DNA from 2 places in the Psychrobacter sp. ANT_H59 genome. Region 2 is predicted to be linked to the other one. Evidence: predicted binding sites of a transcription regulator. Region 2 holds the regulator's gene; the other holds the start of a gene.
The links. Region 2 encodes PhoB, which activates phosphate uptake and scavenging genes when phosphate is short. Its sites were predicted from a motif close to TGTCATNAANCTGTCATAA; they were not measured.

Region 1: a site for PhoB is predicted at 3,506-3,524, ahead of FQ083_RS11600 (DNA translocase FtsK). Genes of this name have one in related genera too.

Annotation. Positions count from the first base shown of each region.
Region 1 is NZ_VOBE01000007.1:138,127-147,837, reverse strand. It holds gene rimI (ribosomal protein S18-alanine N-acetyltransferase) at 1-344, shown strand, start outside; gene FQ083_RS11615 (MerR family transcriptional regulator) at 430-864, opposite strand; gene aat (leucyl/phenylalanyl-tRNA--protein transferase) at 1,017-1,841, opposite strand; gene trxB (thioredoxin-disulfide reductase) at 1,842-2,864, opposite strand; gene FQ083_RS11600 (DNA translocase FtsK) at 3,589-6,870, shown strand; gene FQ083_RS11595 (amidase) at 7,155-8,648, shown strand; gene FQ083_RS11590 (DODA-type extradiol aromatic ring-opening family dioxygenase) at 8,691-9,605, opposite strand; gene rlmH (23S rRNA (pseudouridine(1915)-N(3))-methyltransferase RlmH) at 9,698-9,711, opposite strand, start outside.
Region 2 is NZ_VOBE01000008.1:44,386-54,096, reverse strand. It holds gene FQ083_RS11870 (M23 family metallopeptidase) at 15-605, shown strand; gene phoR (phosphate regulon sensor histidine kinase PhoR) at 619-1,695, opposite strand; gene phoB (phosphate regulon transcriptional regulator PhoB) at 1,801-2,505, opposite strand; gene dtd (D-aminoacyl-tRNA deacylase) at 2,664-3,119, opposite strand; gene asd (archaetidylserine decarboxylase) at 3,306-4,139, shown strand; gene pstS (phosphate ABC transporter substrate-binding protein PstS) at 4,455-5,609, shown strand; gene pstC (phosphate ABC transporter permease subunit PstC) at 5,782-6,732, shown strand; gene pstA (phosphate ABC transporter permease PstA) at 6,816-7,730, shown strand; gene pstB (phosphate ABC transporter ATP-binding protein PstB) at 7,830-8,765, shown strand; gene phoU (phosphate signaling complex protein PhoU) at 8,981-9,711, shown strand, end outside.

The DNA.
Region 1 (9,711 bases), on a different contig from region 2:
AGGATAGTATCAGTCTGATGGTTGTTACTGATAATTCTGCAAACGAATTGATTGGCTACTGTTTATACCAATTATTGTTTGAGCAAGCAGAGATTTTACGCATTGGCACTCATCCTGATTATCAGCGTCAAGGGATTGCCTCACGAGTTTTTATTAGACTAGATGAGGCGTTAAAGGCCAATCAAGTAGAGAGTCTTTTATTAGAAGTGCGAGCAGATAATACTGCTGCGATCGCGTTATATGAGCAGCAAGGATTTACTGTGATTCATACACGTAAAAGCTACTATCAAACAGCGCATCAACCGGCAGTCGACGCGCTAATCATGCAGCGTATTTATAATTAATCTTAAAAAATATTAGCAGCTTTTATTATTTGAGATTTAAAACAATAACAAATATAAAATGCGGTGTGGTATCGAGGTTTCCTTATCAGGATAAAGGCAGTGTCTTTTTACACACATCAATGTCGAGTTTATAATCACTATCAGCCTTCATATGCTCAAGAATATCAATGCGTTCGGTCAACATCTCTATCATCAAACTGATGGTCGTTTGTTGTTTTCTGATTTGAATCAGTTTTTGCTGGGTAATGTTCAGCTGTAAGTCAATATCGAGCTGCCCATCGTAATAATCATTGAGGCTCTCTTTGATTTCAGTCAGGGTAAAGCCAATTGCTTGCGCGCTTTTAATTAATTCGATACGTTCAACACATTCTGGATGAAACTCAGTATATAGCCGCGAACCTGCCTGACGCTTACGAGACTTCAGCAGCCCCAATTGATCATAGTGACGAATCGTATCTTTAGTGGTGTTGGCTTTGGTTGCCAGCTTACCTATTAATAAAAAAGAGGTATCAGGTGCCATAATGTACTCATGATCGTGATAGGTAAGTTACTGATTTATGAAAAAATTGCCGATTAAACGTAATAGTAATAATCATACGTACTCAATCGAGTCGCGCTATTTCATGTATCGATTAGCCAGATCAACTTTAGACTTTAAAATAAAGTAATAAACTAGAGGTTTAATTGCCAAGGTTGCAAACTCCCTAACAGCGATACCGCTAGAGGCTTATGCGAGTTTTTGTGCCAATTATCTGAACTATTAGATATTAATATATCTAGTTGAGCCAAAAACTCAGTACGTGACAAGGTGATAGCACCTAAACTCGTGAGATGATCGTTAGGGAGTTGACAGTCGACAAGATTAACATTGCTTTGCTCACATAAGCGCATCAAGCCCCAAAATGCCAGCTTTGATGCATTAGAAGCGATATGAAACATCGATTCACCAAAATAAATGCCGCCTATTTTTAAGCCGTATAAACCGCCAACGAGTGCATTTTTATCATCCCAAACTTCAATACTATGCGCAAAGCCTTGAGCATGTAGCTCAGTATAGGCTTCAATCATCTCATCATGAATCCAAGTATGTTCGCCTTCAGGCTGACTTTCATTAAGATCGTCATTAACGCCATTACTACGCGGTAAACTACAAGCATGTATGACCTCATCAAAAGCTTGATTCAGCGTCAACTGCCAACGACTACGGTTTGCTTGCTTACGTAGCGATTTACTGGGCTGATAGTCTGTCGACTGCATCACACATCTGGGTTCAGGGCACCACCAAGCAATTGGCTCCTCGTCATTAAACCAAGGAAATAGACCCTGTGCATAAGCAGAAATCAGCGTCTCAGGGGCTAAATCTCCCCCGATAGCCACAATACCCATACCTTCAGGATCTACTATCGCTGGCTCTGGAAAATCATAACGCCCAAGACTCTTGATATGTTGAACAAAAGCCTCAGGCGTTGTATGACCATCGTTAACAAAATCGCTCATTTACGCTTCTTTGTCAGCTGTCAACGTTGAAGCATAAGTATGATCTTGAGCGACCGTTTCGCCTATTGCATCTAGGTACTTTTCAGCATCAAGTGCTGCCATACAGCCTGTACCAGCAGAGGTGATCGCTTGACGATAGACGTGATCTGCGACGTCACCTGCGGCAAAGACACCTTCGATACTGGTTTGGGTAGCGTTACCATTGAGACCGCTGTTGACGATCAGATAACCGTCTTTCATCTCTAACTGACCTTTAAATAAGTCAGTATTCGGCTTATGACCAATGGCAACAAACATACCAAACACATCCAGTTGCTTGGTGCTGCCATCAATCATAGATTCAATGACCACGCCATTTACACCCATCTCATCACCAACCACTTCTTTTACGCTGTGGTTCCACTCGATTTTGACATTACCATTTTTGGCTTTTTCAAATAGTTTATCTTGTAGGATTTTTTCTGAGCGTAAGCTATCACGGCGATGGACTAAAGTGACTTCAGCGGCGATATTTGATAAATACAGCGCTTCTTCAACGGCCGTGTTACCACCACCGATAACTGCCACTTTTTGGTCTTTATAAAAGAAGCCATCACAAGTTGCACAAGCAGAAACGCCAAGACCACGGAATTTGGTTTCTGACTCTAGACCTAGATACTGTGCTGATGCGCCGGTTGATATAATAAGAGCATCACAGGTGTAATTGCCGTTATTACCAGTCAGCTCAAAAGGACGCACATTTAAATTCACAGCATTGACATGATCATAAACCAGTTCAGTACCAAAGCGCTCGGCATGGGCTTTCATACGCTCCATTAATGCAGGACCAGTCAAATCATGTGCATCACCCGGCCAGTTATCGACTTCGGTCGTCGTCGTGAGCTGTCCGCCGACTTCCATACCGGTGACCATAACAGGCTTTAGGTTGGCGCGTGCTGCATACACAGCAGCAGAATAACCAGCAGGACCTGAACCTAAAATAATGAGTTTTTCGTGGCGTGGAGCAGTATTATCAGTTGCCATAAGATTTCCTTGCTAGAGCAATAAATGTGAAAAGGTTCAACGTTAAAATAATAAGTAGATATTATAAGTATTATAAAAGATAAGCGTAAAAATGACGACGTATCTGGTTATTATCGTTGCTATGTGATAATAACATAAGGGCTAAGAGCAAAAAGTGCAAGTTTGCTAAAACAAATATGGGTATCATTAGAACTAAAGTATCTGAAGCTTGAAATTTTAGTACCAAAAATGAGCCTATATTCAAATATAGTCAGTGAAAAGTGATATATAAACATCACGTACTGCTGGTATTACTTTGTCTTGCTTGCTGTACCTACGCAGACAGAGGCTATAAAAAATTTATATCAGCAGTAACGTAGAGCTTTAATATATTTTGGTTAGATTCTAATGCAAAAAGAACAGGCATCATTTTTTACTAGCTGCATTTTTGGCTAAATCACTACTGGATTGATTTTCTTATGCGCTTTATTGATAACACGGTCGCCATGGCAGCTATGTATTTGTTATTATAAGAAGTTGTATGCCGCGCACAAAACAAAAACAGCAATGCGGTCAATATTTTGTCGTAGTATTTTAGATAAAGTTTTTGTGTTATTACGCCACATCAGTCGTAACCTATTACAGCAGTTTCTATCAGGAATTTATGTCAGCATGATTAAGCTTAATCATGGTTTGACGACTATTGAGTATTCATGACGAGTATTAACAACAAGGCAGATCTTACGTGATATCAGCACCAATTATTGATTACTTAAAAAAGGGCATATTTACCCTACTAGGATTACTCCTCGCGGTTTATTTGTTCGTGATTTTGATGACTTATACCGGTAATGATCCTAGCTGGTCGCACATCAGTAGTGATATGACGACCATTAATAATATGGGCGGCGAGATGGGCGCATGGCTCTCAGATTTGCTATATAGCTTCTTTGGTTTTGGTGCGTGGTGGTTACTGGCGTTTCTGGTTTATGAATCAGTGCTGATTTGGTGGGATAATAAACCGACGTTTTGGTTATTACGCTTGGTTGCTTATGTGTTCTTGATACTGAGCAGTAGTGCATTATTTGCCCAACTGATCGCATTGGTACAGCAGGTAGCAGATCCGATGTCGTCAGGTCTCAAAGGCGTTGCTGGCGGTATTATTGGTCTTGAGCTACAAGCGAGGCTAGCACAGCTATTATCGCAGTGGGGGAGTGTGACGTTTTTGGCAGTGTTTGTCGCTATTACGACCACCTTTGCCTTTAATATTCATTGGATGAGTATTTACGAAAAATTCAAAACTTTGTCTTGGTTTGGGTCAGGTGTCAAAAACCTTGATAGCAGCCTTGACGCTAGTCAAATAACACAAGAAGACAATGCTACTAGTGCTGCCGATAAACAAGGTCGTGATACAGCAATAAGTGAGACTGATACTCCAGAATATGAGCAATTGCCTCTTGAGTTGCAAGTGGATGAACAGGCTAACAATAAACAGCAAGACAATAGAAGTGGTCGTTTTAATAGCGCATTGACAGACTTTTTATCGTCTTCAGGATTGGGTGCCAGTGTAAAAGCTTCTATGGCAGCCGCTGCGCAAGTCGCCAGTGAAAGTACCAAACGAGAAGAGCAGCTGCAAACTGCAGCCGCCACAACGATTAGCAATAGCGCTTTTAATCTGAATAAAACATCAGTACCTGCTACCAATGCTACGCCAATGCCTATCAGAAAGGTTGAGCCAAGTTTTGCATGGAACGATGCAAATACTGTCGCTGATTTATTAGCAAACCAGATAGAAAATGAGCAAGATACGATACCTTATGATGTCGTAAATGCTCCATATTCAGAGGCATCAGCTGCTGCTTCTGTTGACAGCTTAAATACTGAAATTTCTTCTGCTAGCCCAGTTCTTGATATCACTCAAGAGGAGACTCAGCAACAAGCAGCACATTCGTTAAATGATTATGCACCGAACATGTCAACTACGCAGCCAGATATTCCTGAATCAGCGCCTAGCGTCGATAGCTTAGTGGATGCATGGTTGGCAGAACATGCGGCAGTGCCGGAAGCGACTGATTTTAGCCATGAACAAGAATTATCTGCCGTAGAGACATTAACAGAAACTGCGCCTATTCAGCAGCAAACTGCTATATCACCAAACGACTCTACTGACGACATACCTAATAATGCTGCAAATGACTTGTTGAACGATTTGGAGTCTTTTTCTGATGCTGATGTAGAGAATACATCAGAAATAATAGATATGACACCGACCAATACCCCGCCTGCAAATCCAAAAGTGTCACCAATGGCAGAAAGTATGTCTACCATATCAAGTATCGAGTCAGCCACAGTAACCAAACCAACTATGAGTTTTGCAGTCCCAGAAGGTGATAGTAGCAATCATATTACGGATATGATGCCAGAATACGACAATTTTTATGATAGTACTAACGAGATTGATGCTCCCGTTATGCCTCATATTAGTGATGATGTTGCATTCAGTCAAAAATCACGCTCGATGCAAACGGCTGCCTATCGTAGTAGTCTGTCGCCGATTCCAGAGATGTCGATCTTAGATAAACCAGACCCCAATCGTCAGCCAAGCTATACGCTTGCTGAGCTTGAGCAGTTATCAGAGCTACTGGAAATCAAATTACAAGAGTTCAATGTCAAAGCAAATGTTGTCAATGCGATTCCAGGACCTGTCGTCACTCGCTTTGAAGTAGACTTAGCGCCTGGGATAAAAGCCAGTAAAGTTACGGGAATTTCACGCGATTTGGCACGCTCATTATCAATGGCATCTTTACGTGTGGTTGAGGTCATTCCTGGTAAACCATATATCGGTATCGAAGTACCTAATAAACAGCGCGAAATGGTGCGTTTGATTGAGTTATTGGATACCGAAAAATTTAAAGATCCTAAAGCGCAAATCAGTATGGCGATGGGTAAAGATATTGGCGGTAAAGCTATTATTACTGATCTTGCACGAGCGCCGCATATGTTGGTCGCTGGTACGACAGGTTCTGGTAAATCAGTCTTGGTCAACGCGATGTTACTATCGATGCTGCTAAAATATACGCCGAACGAGCTGCGAATGATTCTTATCGATCCTAAGCAGCTTGAACTTGCCAACTATAATGATATTCCGCATTTGCTGACCCCAGTCGTTACCGATATGACTGAGGCGGCAAGTGCCTTGTCATGGTGCGTCGCAGAGATGGAACGTCGTTATCAGCTTATGAGCTTGCTAAAGGTGCGTAAACTAAATGAGTTTAACAAAAAAGTGATCGCTGCTGAAAAATCAGGCAATCCAATGCTTGACCCATTATGGCGACCCAATGACAGTGTAAGTATTAGCCAAGCACCAAAGCTAAAAACCTTACCGATGATTGTCATCGTTGCCGACGAGTTTGCCGATATGATTATGCAGGTCGGTAAGCAGGCAGAAGAGTTAATTACACGCTTGGCGCAAAAATCGCGGGCAGCAGGGATTCATTTAATCCTTGCGACTCAGCGTCCTTCAGTTGATGTGATTACTGGTTTGATTAAAGCCAATATTCCGGTACGAGCAGCGTTACGAGTCAACTCAAAAGTCGATTCACGGACTATTTTGGATAGTGGTGGCGCAGAAGATATGCTTGGTAATGGCGATATGCTGTTCTTAGGGCCTGGGCAAATTGAACCTGATCGTGTCCATGGCGCTTATGTCAGCGATGAAGAAGTCAATAGCGTCTGTGATGCATGGCGTGAGCGCGGTGCGCCTGATTATATCGACAATATGGCAGGCAATTTTGAATTGTCTAGTCCTAGCGGTGGCAGTAGTGCTGCCAATGCCTCTGGTGAAGATGATGACCTTTACAACGAAGCCGTTGGTTTTATTATGGAGACTCGTAAAGTTTCCGCTTCTAGTATTCAGCGTAAATTTAGCATTGGCTATAACCGCGCCGCACGTATTGTTGACTCGATGGAAGAGGCTGGACTGGTCAGTTCAATGGGTAAGAGTGGTAAACGTGAGCTACTAATGTAGAGCTTATGTTTGACTGGATGGTAAAAAGACGATTTACGAAAGTAACTCGTCTTTTTTATTGAAGATATTAAGGAATTTTATGTAGTAAAAGGTTTTAGAAGTATTATTTTCAGGCTATCAATTGCCCCTATCAAATAGGATTCTAAATACCGTAAATGACTAATGAGTTTGTTTATTCATTATAAACAGTAAGGTTTTATACTAAACTGGATGCTGTCTATAAATCGGATACATATCAATCTTTTCAAAATTTTAATTTGATTATTCTCCAAGGAAGGTCGGTTATGTTTAAAGAATATACTCAATACGATGCATTAGCACTCGCGGCATTGGTCAATGCTGGGGAAGTCAGTACCAAAGAGTTGCTGAATGCGGCAGTCTATCAAGCCAATCAGCTCAATCCTAAATTGAATGCTATCATTCATCGTTTTGACGAGCGCGCTTATGCTGCAGCGCAGGCGGGACTGCCAGCTGGTGTATTTAATGGCGTCCCTTATTTGTTAAAAGATTTGTCATTTAGCTTCACGGATGAGCCGATTACGATGGGCAGTCGTAGCGTCAATATCATCTCAAAAAGCGATAGCGAAATCGTCAAGCGTATGAAAGCAACCGGCGTCAATACCTTTGGTAAGACCAATACCCCAGAATTTGGCTTGATTATCACCACTGAGCCAAAAGCACATGGCGTGACTCATAATCCTTTTAAAAAAGGCTATAGCTCTGGTGGCTCATCGGGTGGTAGTGCGGCGGCAGTGGCAAGCGGTATTGTACCGATGGCAGGCGCGGGTGATGGTGGCGGCTCGATACGCTTTCCTGCTGCATGGTGTGGCACGTTTGGACTCAAACCCAGTCGTGGACGTAACCCAATGGGACCGTTATTTGGTGAAGGCTGGGAAGGGGCAGTAGCCGATCATGTAATTACACGTAGCGTGCGTGATAGTGCCGCGATGCTTGATGCGACTAGTGGTGCTGAGATTGGGGCGCCTTATGTTATAGCGCCGCCTAAAGGTACTTTCTTAGAAGCGGCGATGCGCGCACCACGACAACTGACCATCGCCTTGCATCAACAGCCGTTGGTTGCCAATACTGTGGTCGATAAGGAAGTGCTTACCGTATTAGAGAAGACTGCTAAGCAGCTAGAAGCCATGGGTCACCGCGTAATACCGGCTGAACCTAATATTAATATTGAACAATTCTGGCATAACTTTTTAGTCGTTGTTTGCGCGCATACTGCGTTTACTATTGATAATATTGAGCGTTGCTATGGTGCGCAGCATATACAAAATCTTGAACCGCAAACGTATAACATGGCAATGTTAGGACGTTCATTATCGGCTGTTGATTTGGCGCACGCCAAGCATGGCTGGCATGATAGCCAATATCAAACCGGTCTTCTGCTAGAGACCTACGATATGATTTTGTGCCCAACCGTTCCAACACCAGCAGTAAAACATGGCGTATTACCACCAAGTCGCATGGACGAAATGCTGATGCGCAGCGCTAGTTTGCTAAATAAAGGCATGGATATGGGCAAATACGCTTTTAGCTCAGGCATGATTGAAAAGTTAAGCTCGCCAGTGCTTGGGAAGATGGGTTTTACCTTATTGGGTAATATTACAGGCTTGCCAGCCATGTCGTTGCCTGTCGGTATGAGTAAAAAAGGTCTGCCGATCGGTATGCAATTGATTGGGCGTATGAATGATGAGACGACGTTATTGAGTGTAGCAGGCGAAATGGAGCGTGGAGGTTTATTTACCAAACTTGCTTTTGAAAAGTAGTGTGGTATACCTGCATATATCTATCGCTTTGATTGAGAGTCTTTAATCAAAGCGATAGATATCCATGCCTAAGCTATGATGCACCATACTTTGATGCACGACTGAGACACGTTGACCGGCACCTAAGGCAAAAAATAGCGGCAGTAAATGCTCATCACTTGGATGGATATCTTTATAGTCAGGATATTGCTGCCAGTCTAGGGCGCTTGGGATGTCGGTTTTGAGCTGTTGTAGTAGCCAAACTTTAAAATCTTTTGCGGTTTGATCAATACTGTCTGCTTGCCAGCGTAGCGCTTGCAAATTGTGGGTGATATTCCCTGAACCGATAATCAAAATTTGCTCATCACGCAGCCGTGCCAGTTGCGCGCCCAATTGATAGCAGGCGATACTGTCATAATACTGTGGCAAGGATACTTGTACGATAGGAATATCAGCCTGTGGATACAGGTGTAAAAGTGGCGCCCATACCCCATGGTCACTGACACGTAAAGGATTGACCCTACAAACAATACCACGGGCACTCAGTTGCTGCGCCAAGGTCTCAGCAAGTGCTGGATGACCAGCAGCAGGATATTGCAGCTCATATAGCTCTGGAGTAAAACCTGAAAAATCATGCCACGTTTTTGGCTCAGGATTGCTGCTGATCTCAAGTTTCGCGGATTGCCAATGCGCGGACATAATGACGATGGCACGAGGTTTGGGTAAGTTTTGTCCTATACGAGCTAGCGCGCTCGTCGTAGCAGATTGCTCGATAGCCAGCGTCGGTGCACCATGCGATATAAACAGCGCTGGTAACTTAGGGCGCTTTGCCGCGCTCGATATGATAGGCGTATCTGTCCAAGCCGCCGCCGCCGTAATTGGCGTCGATATTAGTGGGCTATGCAAATCGTCGCGATTATCATCGCGTTGCGGATTGATACTTTGGGCATTGGGTGTTGCAGGTTTAGGATGTCTCATGTGGCATTTATTAGGGCGTGCGTCCATTTTTCAATCTGTTGTGTCACTGTGATTGATGATGTTTTCCTACGGGATAGTTTTCTATTGCTACTTTAATTACCACGGT
Region 2 (9,711 bases):
ACAAAGAGATGTCGATGCGACCAGATGGCAGTCACGAACAACCAAATCCTACGTTTATCAGCCGTGCAATTAGCGTACTTATCAAGGCCGCAGTATTGCTGATGCTATTATTCGTATTTGACAGATTATTACCAAGTATCAGCCAACAAACTCAATCATTTTTCATAGCAAAATGGCAGCAGCTTAGCCTATTGCAACACCCGCTACCAACAGAGAATAGCCTGCCAAATCCGCTACCCAAGCAGCATCTGACTGATACATGGGGCGCTGCTCGTAGTCAAGGTCGCTCACATGAAGGGATTGATATTTTTGCGGCGCGCGGCACGCCGATACAAGCGACGACCCAAGGTATCATCAGTAAGGTAGGCGAAAATGCGTTAGGCGGTCGCGTCGTTATGATAGTGGGACCAGGCGGCGCAGGACACTATTATGCGCATTTGGAAGACTATGCTGACATTTCTCCCAATGACTGGATAAATGCCGGTGATACCATTGGTTACGTGGGTGATAGCGGCAATGCTAAAGGCACACCGCCGCATGTTCATTATGGAATTTATATTAATGGTAGCGCGGTAAATCCTTATCCACTTTTGCAAAAGGATTAAAGTGTATCAAGCATTAATTCATTGCGGCAGATCGTACATGGTTATTTGGAAACACGGCACTAAATGTCGAGCCAATGCCTTCTACTGACTCAATTTGCAAGCTCGCTTCGTGCTGATATAAGACATGTTTTACAATCGCCAGTCCAAGCCCCGTCCCACCTGTTGCTCGGCTGCGCCCGCTGTCAACGCGATAAAAACGCTCAGTTAAACGGGCAAGATGCTGCGGCGCGATACCGATACCATTATCTTCAACAGCAAATCGGCAGCCCTCAGCAGTCTTAGTCCAACTAATAGAGATATTGCCACCTTTTGGTGTGTATTTAATCGCGTTAATCACTAGATTGGACAGTGCGCTATTTAGGTACATCTCTGAGCCATATAGTCCGTCATAGGTATCAATATGCAAGTGAATCGTATGCTTATATTCTTGATTATACGCCTGTGCATCATCATAGACATGAGTGAGCAGCTTAGTCATATCGATTTCATTAAACGCATGGGTTTCTTCGATTTCGATACGAGACAGTAGCAATAAGTCATTGACCACCCTATTCATGCGTGCCGTTTGCTGAGTCATCAGCTCAAAACCGCGACGCCAATTCGCAGGCATATCTGGCTGATCAGAGAAATTCTCCAGATATCCCATCAAGACCGTCAATGGTGTACGTAGCTCATGCGAGACATTGGCCACAAAGTCGCGGCGCATCGCTTCTAAATGCTGCAAGCGGGTCACATCATAAATGATCAGTAGTTTTTCATCGCCAAATGGCGTCAGCTCACACTTTAGATAGCGGTTTGGGTCTTGCCAAGAGACGATATGCACACTCTCATCGGCATCGGCATCGGCATCAGTATTAAGCGTCGTTGCCTCCTGATAATACTTAATAAATTCAGGCACTTGAATGAAGTCAAAAATACGCCTGCCTTTATCTGAGGATTGCAACAATAATAAATCCTGCGCCGCTTGGTTCCACCATTCAAGTCCATCATCGTCATTGAGCAAAATTACAGCATCACGTAATGCTCGTAAAGCACTTCTGATTTTTTTAAGTTGATTTGTGGCACCTTGCTCATTATCTTGGATAGGCATTTTTATTTATCCATTATTTTTTATAATTTTTCTACTATTGGCCGCTCCCGATAAAAGGCGACACTATTAAAAGGTGACACTATACAATATTCATATTGCTAGCGATTAACCTTTTTCGATACGGCTAGAAAACCGATAACCTGTACCGCGTACCGTTTGTATCAATGTATCACAATCATGTGGACGTAGTAATGTGCGCAAACGCTTTACGTGAACATCAATGGTTCTATCTTCGATGTAGACGTTACCGCCCCATACTTGATCGAGCAGCTGAGCACGGGTATAAGCGCGCTCAGGATGGCTCATAAAAAACGCCAATAAGCGATATTCTGTCGGACCCATATCGATAATGTCATCACCCACCATAAAGCGTTGGCTTTTGGCATCTAAAGTTAGCCTGCCTATATTGATAGGTTTGTCGCCGCTTAGCGCGTTACTACGTCGCAATACCGCTTTGATTCTTGAGATAAGCTCACGGGTCGAGAAAGGCTTGGTCATATAATCATCAGCGCCTGCGTCAAGACCATGCACTTTACTGTCTTCTTCACTTTTGGCGGTCAACATAATAACCGGTATCTCGGCGAGCAGCGTATCGCTTTTTAGCATACGGCAAAAATCAATACCACTTTTATCACCGGGCAACATCCAGTCCAATAAAATCAGCGCTGGACGATGATCGACCACTTGTTGGTGCGCCTCTGACACATCCGCTGCCTGCAAACTATCAAAGCCTGCCATCTCTAGGGTCATGACGACCATCTCACGAATGGCGTCTTCATCTTCAACAATCAAAATTTGCTCTTTAGACATAATGTATTCTTAATATATTCTTAATGTTAGAGGACAAAATAGAGTTTATAAAAGCAGTAACAAACGCAAATAAGCGTTTCTTTATTAAAGGGTTTAATTATGACAGCTTAATGACATTTACTCTTAAATTTATAATACTTAGTAGCCATGCTAATGACTTAATGCACTTCTAATAAAAAGTTTAATGGTCCATCATTGACACTCAACACTTGCATATCAGCACCAAACTGACCCGTTGCAACCGTTAAATACTGCGTCTTTGCGTAATCAACCAATTGTGCAAATAAAGCTTTAGCCATATCAGGTGCCATTGCGCTACCAAAGTCAGGGCGGCGACCTTTATCCGTCTTTGCCATCAGAGTAAATTGTGAGACCAATAATAGCCCACCACCGACTTGCTGGATATTTTTATCGAGTTTACCGTATTTGGCTGGATCGTCATCATTGTCAAAAATACGATAGGTGAGGATTTTATCGACCATGCGCTGCGCACTTTGTAGGTTATCATCGTGTCCCAAGCCAATATATGCCAGTATTCCTTCATCGATTGCACCGACTTCCTGCCCATCAACGCTGACACTGGCATGTTTGACTCGCTGAATAAGAGCTCTCATTGCTTACTTCCTTTAACGATTATGGTCATACAGTCTGCTGCGGACCATGATAAAATACAATTATCTGTGCAGGTACTTATGATTATGTTTATAAATAAATCTAGCTATAAAACTGCCTATCTATGATTTTTTAATACAACTTTTTATTTTAATAACTATTTTTAATCCCTACTTTGGTCATCTATTATGAATGTATTTACTACCTTACAGCAATTTGTCCCGCAGCAAAAAATCAGTAAAGTCGCTGGGCGTTTAGCTGCCAGTCGCCATCCTTGGGTTAAGCGTACGTTTATCCGCAGTTTTGCCAAAGCGTATGATGTTAGCTTAGATGAATATGAGCGTCAAAGCCTAAACGCTTATGAGAGCTTTAATGATTTCTTTACTCGTGAGCTCCAAGACAATGCCCGTATTATCGATGCCAGTATCAATGGTATTGTTAGTCCTGCAGATGGCATGATTTCGCAGCTTGGGCAGATTCATGACCATAAGCTACTGCAAGCCAAAGGTCGTGACTATGATATCGGTCAGCTCTTGGCTGATAGCGCAGATGGCGATTATTTTGCGGATGGTAGTTTTGCTACTGTCTATCTTGCTCCAAGCAACTATCACCGTGTGCATATGCCATTTGACGGTATATTAACCAAGACCCGCTATGTACCTGGTACACTATTTTCGGTCAATAATACCACGGCTGCTAATGTACCGGATTTGTTTGCTCGTAACGAGCGCCTCGTCTGTCTATTTGATACCGCCTATGGTAAAGCGGCAGTAGTGATGGTCGGTGCGATGATTGTCGCTGGGATTGAGACAGTGGCGACGGGTAAAATTAGCCGTACCGATGATATTCAAGAAGCAGACCATGATATGAGCTTTAAAAAAGGTGACGAGCTTGGTCGTTTTTATTTAGGTTCAACCGCAATTGTAGTACTGCCAAAAGCAGCAAAAACGGATTGGCAAGATACCATGCAGCATGGCTCAATCGTTCAAATGGGGCAACTGTTGGGTAGCGCTAAAATCTAACACCATTTATCTAAGTAAAAAACATGTGTAATAAGTAATATTGAAAAAAATGAGCATAGACAGTAACTAGAATACTGCCTATGCTTTTTTTGTGCCTGCTCCTTTATCCTCGTTTTTTTAACATCGTTTTTTTAACACTTTCTTTTTTCAGTCGTTTTTTGTGATAGCAAGGCTTTATGTCATCAAACTGTCATATTTATTTGGCACAATCTCCTTATTAACCGCAGAGCATCATTTCAGCAAACCCCAGAAAACCATTGTCATTGTTATTTATAAATGCTTGATACTCAAAATTGATTAATTTTAGGAGAAATAATGCGTTATTCATTCATGGCAGTAGCAATCGCTAGCACTTTGACATTAGCCGCTTGTAACCAAACGACTAGCAACAACGAGAGCGATAAAACCGACGAAGCAGCCACAACAGCACCATCAAACACTGCTGTGAGTAGCGACGCTAGTGCTAGCTCAGCTGAAAGTGCATCGATGAGTATTACCGGTGCTGGTGCTTCTTTTCCACAGCCTATCTATGCTAAGTGGTCAGATGCCTACAATAAAGCCACAGGTGGTCAAGTGAACTATCAGTCTATTGGCTCATCAGGTGGTATCAAACAAATCGTTGCTAAGACCGTAGATTTTGGGGCATCTGATGCGCCGATGACACCAGAAGAGTTGAACGAAGCCGGTCTGATACAGTTCCCAAGCGTCATCGGTGGCGTGGTACCTATTGTTAATATCGATGGTATTGAGCCCGGTCAGTTAAAGCTCGATGGCAAAATGCTTGCTGATATTTATCTGGGTAAAATCAGTAAATGGAACGACCCTGCAATCGCGGCTATGAATCCTGAACTTAAATTACCAGACGCTGCCATTACCACGGTGTTTCGCTCAGATGGTTCTGGTACAACCTTTAACTTCACTGATTATTTAGCCAAAGTGTCAAGCGATTGGAATGACAGTGTAGGCGTCGATAAGACCGTCAAATGGCCAACGTCGGCTACCGGTGCGGGTGGTAAAGGTAATGAAGGTGTGTCGAGCTATGTCACGCGTATGAAAAACTCTATCGGCTATGTTGAATATGCTTACGCTAAGCAAAACGGTATGGCACACGTCGCCCTGAAAAATGCTGCGGGCAATGTCGTACAACCTTCTGCCAAAACCTTTGCAGCAGCAGGTGACATCGATTGGTCACAGCAAGAAGGCTTTTATAAAGTCATTACCAACTCTGAAACAGCACAAGCTTGGCCAATCGCCGCGGCCACTTTTATCTTAGTACATAAGCAGCCACAAGATGCCAAACAAGTCGCTGGTGTATTGAAGTTCTTTGACTGGGCTTATGCGCAAGGTGATGACGACGCTATGGCGCTTGATTACGTACCGTTCTCTGATACTGCAGTTGCCTTATTCAAAGCAAAATGGAGTGAGGTCAAAGGCAGCGACGGTCAACCTGTCTATAAGCCTGCACAGTAACCTGTTTATGCTAGTGATTGCATAATCACTGTCGAGCCAACCTCTCAAACCACTATTCTCCGGTAGGGGTTTGAGAGGTTTTATCACAGAAAATTTAAAGATTTTTTTAAGTTTGTTGTGATAAAACCTCTTTTACTATTTTGACTTGATTCTATTCAACGCTGAGACACTTATGAATGATTTAAGGTCCCAACTGGCTAAACAAAAACGTTACGATGCTATCTTTGTCAATGCGACTAAAGCATTTGCAATCTTGGTGCTATTGTCACTTGGTGGCATCCTGCTCTCATTAATCGTGGGCGCTTGGCCCAGTATCACTGAATTTGGACTGGGATTTTATACCAGCAATAACTGGGATACAGTGAACGATCAATATGGGGCACTTGCACCTATTTACGGTACGATTGTCACCTCCCTTATTGCAATCGCTATTGCTGTGCCAGTGAGCTTTGGTATTGCTATCTTTTTGACCGAACTGTGCCCTAACTTCTTAAAAAAGCCATTGGGCATCGCCATTGAGCTGTTGGCAGGTATTCCTTCTATTATCTATGGCATGTGGGGTTTGTTTGTCTTTGCGCCGTATTTTAGCGAACACATTCAGCCATGGTTGATTGAAAACATCGGTCCTCTGCCTATTATCGGGCAAGTATTCACTGGTGCACCGATGGGGCTTGGTATGTTTACCGCCTCCTTGGTACTAGCAATTATGATTATTCCTTTTATTGCCGCCACCATGCGGGATGTTTTTTCTGTGGTACCTGATTTATTAAAAGAATCTGCGTATGGCATGGGTGCGACGACGTGGGAAGTGATGTTCAAAATCATCTTACCTTATACTAAAGCTGGCGTGGTCGGTGGTGTGATTTTAGGGCTTGGACGCGCATTGGGCGAGACGATGGCTGTGACTTTCTTAATCGGTAATGCCTTTAATATCAGCCCAAGTCTGTTTACCTCTGGAGTAACGATTACCTCTGCGCTCGCTAATGAATTTGCCGAAGCATCAAGTGAATTGCATTTGGCATCACTACTACATTTGGGTTTAATCCTATTTGTTATTACCTTTATTGTCTTGTCCATCTCTAAGCTAATGCTGATGCGTATCGACCAAAAAGCCGGTCACTAAGTAGCGCCAATATCTTGTTCTAAAGCAAGTATGTTAATAAACCACTTAACCCAATCCTTCGACCAACAAAGGACAAACGCCTAATGACTTTAGCGACTGTCACGACTGATAACGACCAAACCAGCCAGCCGACTTCACGCTTTGAAGACCGCTACAACAAGCGTTTATATCATAAGCGTCGCCTGATCAATAGATTGGGGCTTGGTTTTGCCATCTCAGCCATCGCTTTTGGTTTATTCTGGCTGACATGGATTTTGCTGACGCTTTTTGTTGAGGGTTTTCAAGGGTTAATCGAGATGCCGGTATTTATGGCAGATACACCACCGCCTATGGGCGACGGCGGTTTACGTAATGCTATTATTGGTTCATTGATGATCGCCTTGTTAGGTCTCGCGATTGGTACGCCGATTGGAATGATGGCGGGCATCTATTTAGCGGAGTTCTCACAAGGCAGCTTGTTGGGTAAAGTTACTCGCTTTTTAAACGATATCTTGCTGTCAGCGCCCTCTATCGTGATTGGTCTTTTTGTTTATGCATTGATGGTGAAAGGTCAAAGCTTCTCCGGCTGGGCTGGTGCAGTTGCGCTTGCTTTGATTGTGATTCCAATTGTCGTGCGCACCACTGAGAATATGCTCAATCTGGTACCAAATACTTTACGTGAAGCGGCCTATGCACTCGGTACGCCAAAGTGGAAGCTGATCAGCACGGTCACGCTTAAAGCGGCTAAAGCAGGTCTGACTACAGGGGTGCTATTGGCATTTGCCCGTATCACTGGCGAGACCGCGCCGTTACTATTTACTGCGTTAAACAATCAGTATTTCAGCACTGATATGAGCCAACCGATGGCAAACTTACCGAACACTATTTATCAGTTTGCCATGAGCCCTTATGACAACTGGCATGCATTGGCATGGGCGGCAGCATTACTGATTACCATGACAGTACTGATAGTCAATATTCTCGCACGCTTTATTGGCGGTAAAGATCATACAAGATAGCTGATTTAAGAATTGACTAAGCAGCCAATTTATAGCGCACGTTTAGCACTTATGTTCAGCACCTATATTGACAACATTCTAAAATAATTGGATATGATGATGACAGACTTACTAGAAAGAAAAGCGGTTAAGCAAGAGAATAAGCAAAACGTCAGCCAACGTGGTTTATTTGGTCAATCATTTTCCAATATAGATCAAGGAAGTCAGAAGCATCAAGGGCAGCAGCCTGACAGTGCCTTTTTGACTCAGCAAACATTAGCAGATATCCCTCAGCATATGCCGCCTGCCAAGATGAGTATTCGAGATCTCAATTTCTATTATGGTGACTTTCAAGCGCTAAAAAATATCAATATTGATATTCCAGACAAAAAAGTGACTGCCTTTATCGGGCCTTCAGGTTGCGGTAAATCCACACTATTACGTACGTTTAATCGTATGTATGATCTATATCCCGGTATGCGTGCAGAAGGTAATATCAACCTCGATGGCAAAAATATCTTGGGCAAAGACATCGATGTGAACTTGCTACGCGCACAAGTCGGCATGGTCTTTCAAAAACCGACGCCATTTCCAATGTCCATCTATGACAACGTGGCATTTGGCGTACGCCTCTACGAGAAGCTAAGCAAAGCTGAGATGGATAATCGTGTCGAATGGGCACTCAAAAAGGCAGCTTTATGGCTTGAGGTAAAAGACAAACTTCGTGCATCAGGATTGTCGTTATCCGGTGGCCAACAACAACGTCTTTGTATCGCTCGCGGTGTAGCGACAAAACCTGAAGTACTGCTCCTAGATGAGCCAACCTCAGCGCTCGACCCTATCTCGACAGGCGCGATTGAAGAGCTCATTACCGATTTAAAAAACGACTATACGATTGCTATCGTGACCCACAATATGCAGCAAGCGGCACGCGTCTCTGACTATACCGCCTATATGTATTTAGGCGATATGGTAGAGATGGGTGAGACGGATCAGATATTTACCAACCCCGCTCAAAAGGCGACTGAAGACTATATTACTGGTCGCTATGGTTAAAACAGTTTGTATAAATATAGTCAGTCCTAAATACAATAAGTACAAATATTATAACGCGCTACTAGGATAAATTTTTCTTGCTTGCTGTGCCTACGCAGACAGAGGCGGCGCAAAACTTATCCCAGTAGCACTGTGTTTGATTTGTAGTGGATTGACTATAGATATATTTTTTATGCTTATATCCTATTTAAATCTACAAGAATAAGGAAGCCGCCATGCTTATAACGCAAAAACATTTATCAAAGGGTTTTGATAATGACTTACATGATGTGATTGAGCTGTTTATGCAAATGGGTTACATGGCAGCAGAGCAAGTCATGGTTGCAACCCGCGCTTTGATAGCTGCAGATGAAGCGACCGCGAAAAAAGTGATTGCAGACGACCAGCTGATTAATCAGCTAGATATTAAAATCGATGAGCAAATCATTTTGTTAGTCACCAAGCGCCAACCCGCAGCAAATGACTTGCGTTTAGTGATGGCGGTTAGCAAAGGTATCGTTGACTTTGAACGTGTGGGTGATGAAGCCGAAAAAATCGCTCGTATGGCCTGCAAATTAATTAAAGACGGCGCTTCTCCAAGAGGATATTCAGAGGTTCAGCATTTATCCAATAAGGTGCACGTGATGCTACTTGATGCGATTGACGCCTTCTCGCATATGAATCCTCAGCAGGCATTTTCGGTATTGCAAAGTGATGTGGCGGTCAATGAAGAGTATCAATCTGCCACTCGAGCCTTGCTGACCTATATTATGGAAGACAGCCGCCACGTGTCCAGAGTGATGAATATACTTTGGGTATTGCGCGCCCTAGAACGTGTGGGCGATCATGCTAAAAACATTGCTGAGCTGGTTATTTTTTGCACCAGCGGCAAAGATGTGCGGCATACAAATTTTATGCAAGTGGAAAAAATCATCCAGCAAACCACGGATGCTGGTAGTAATAAATA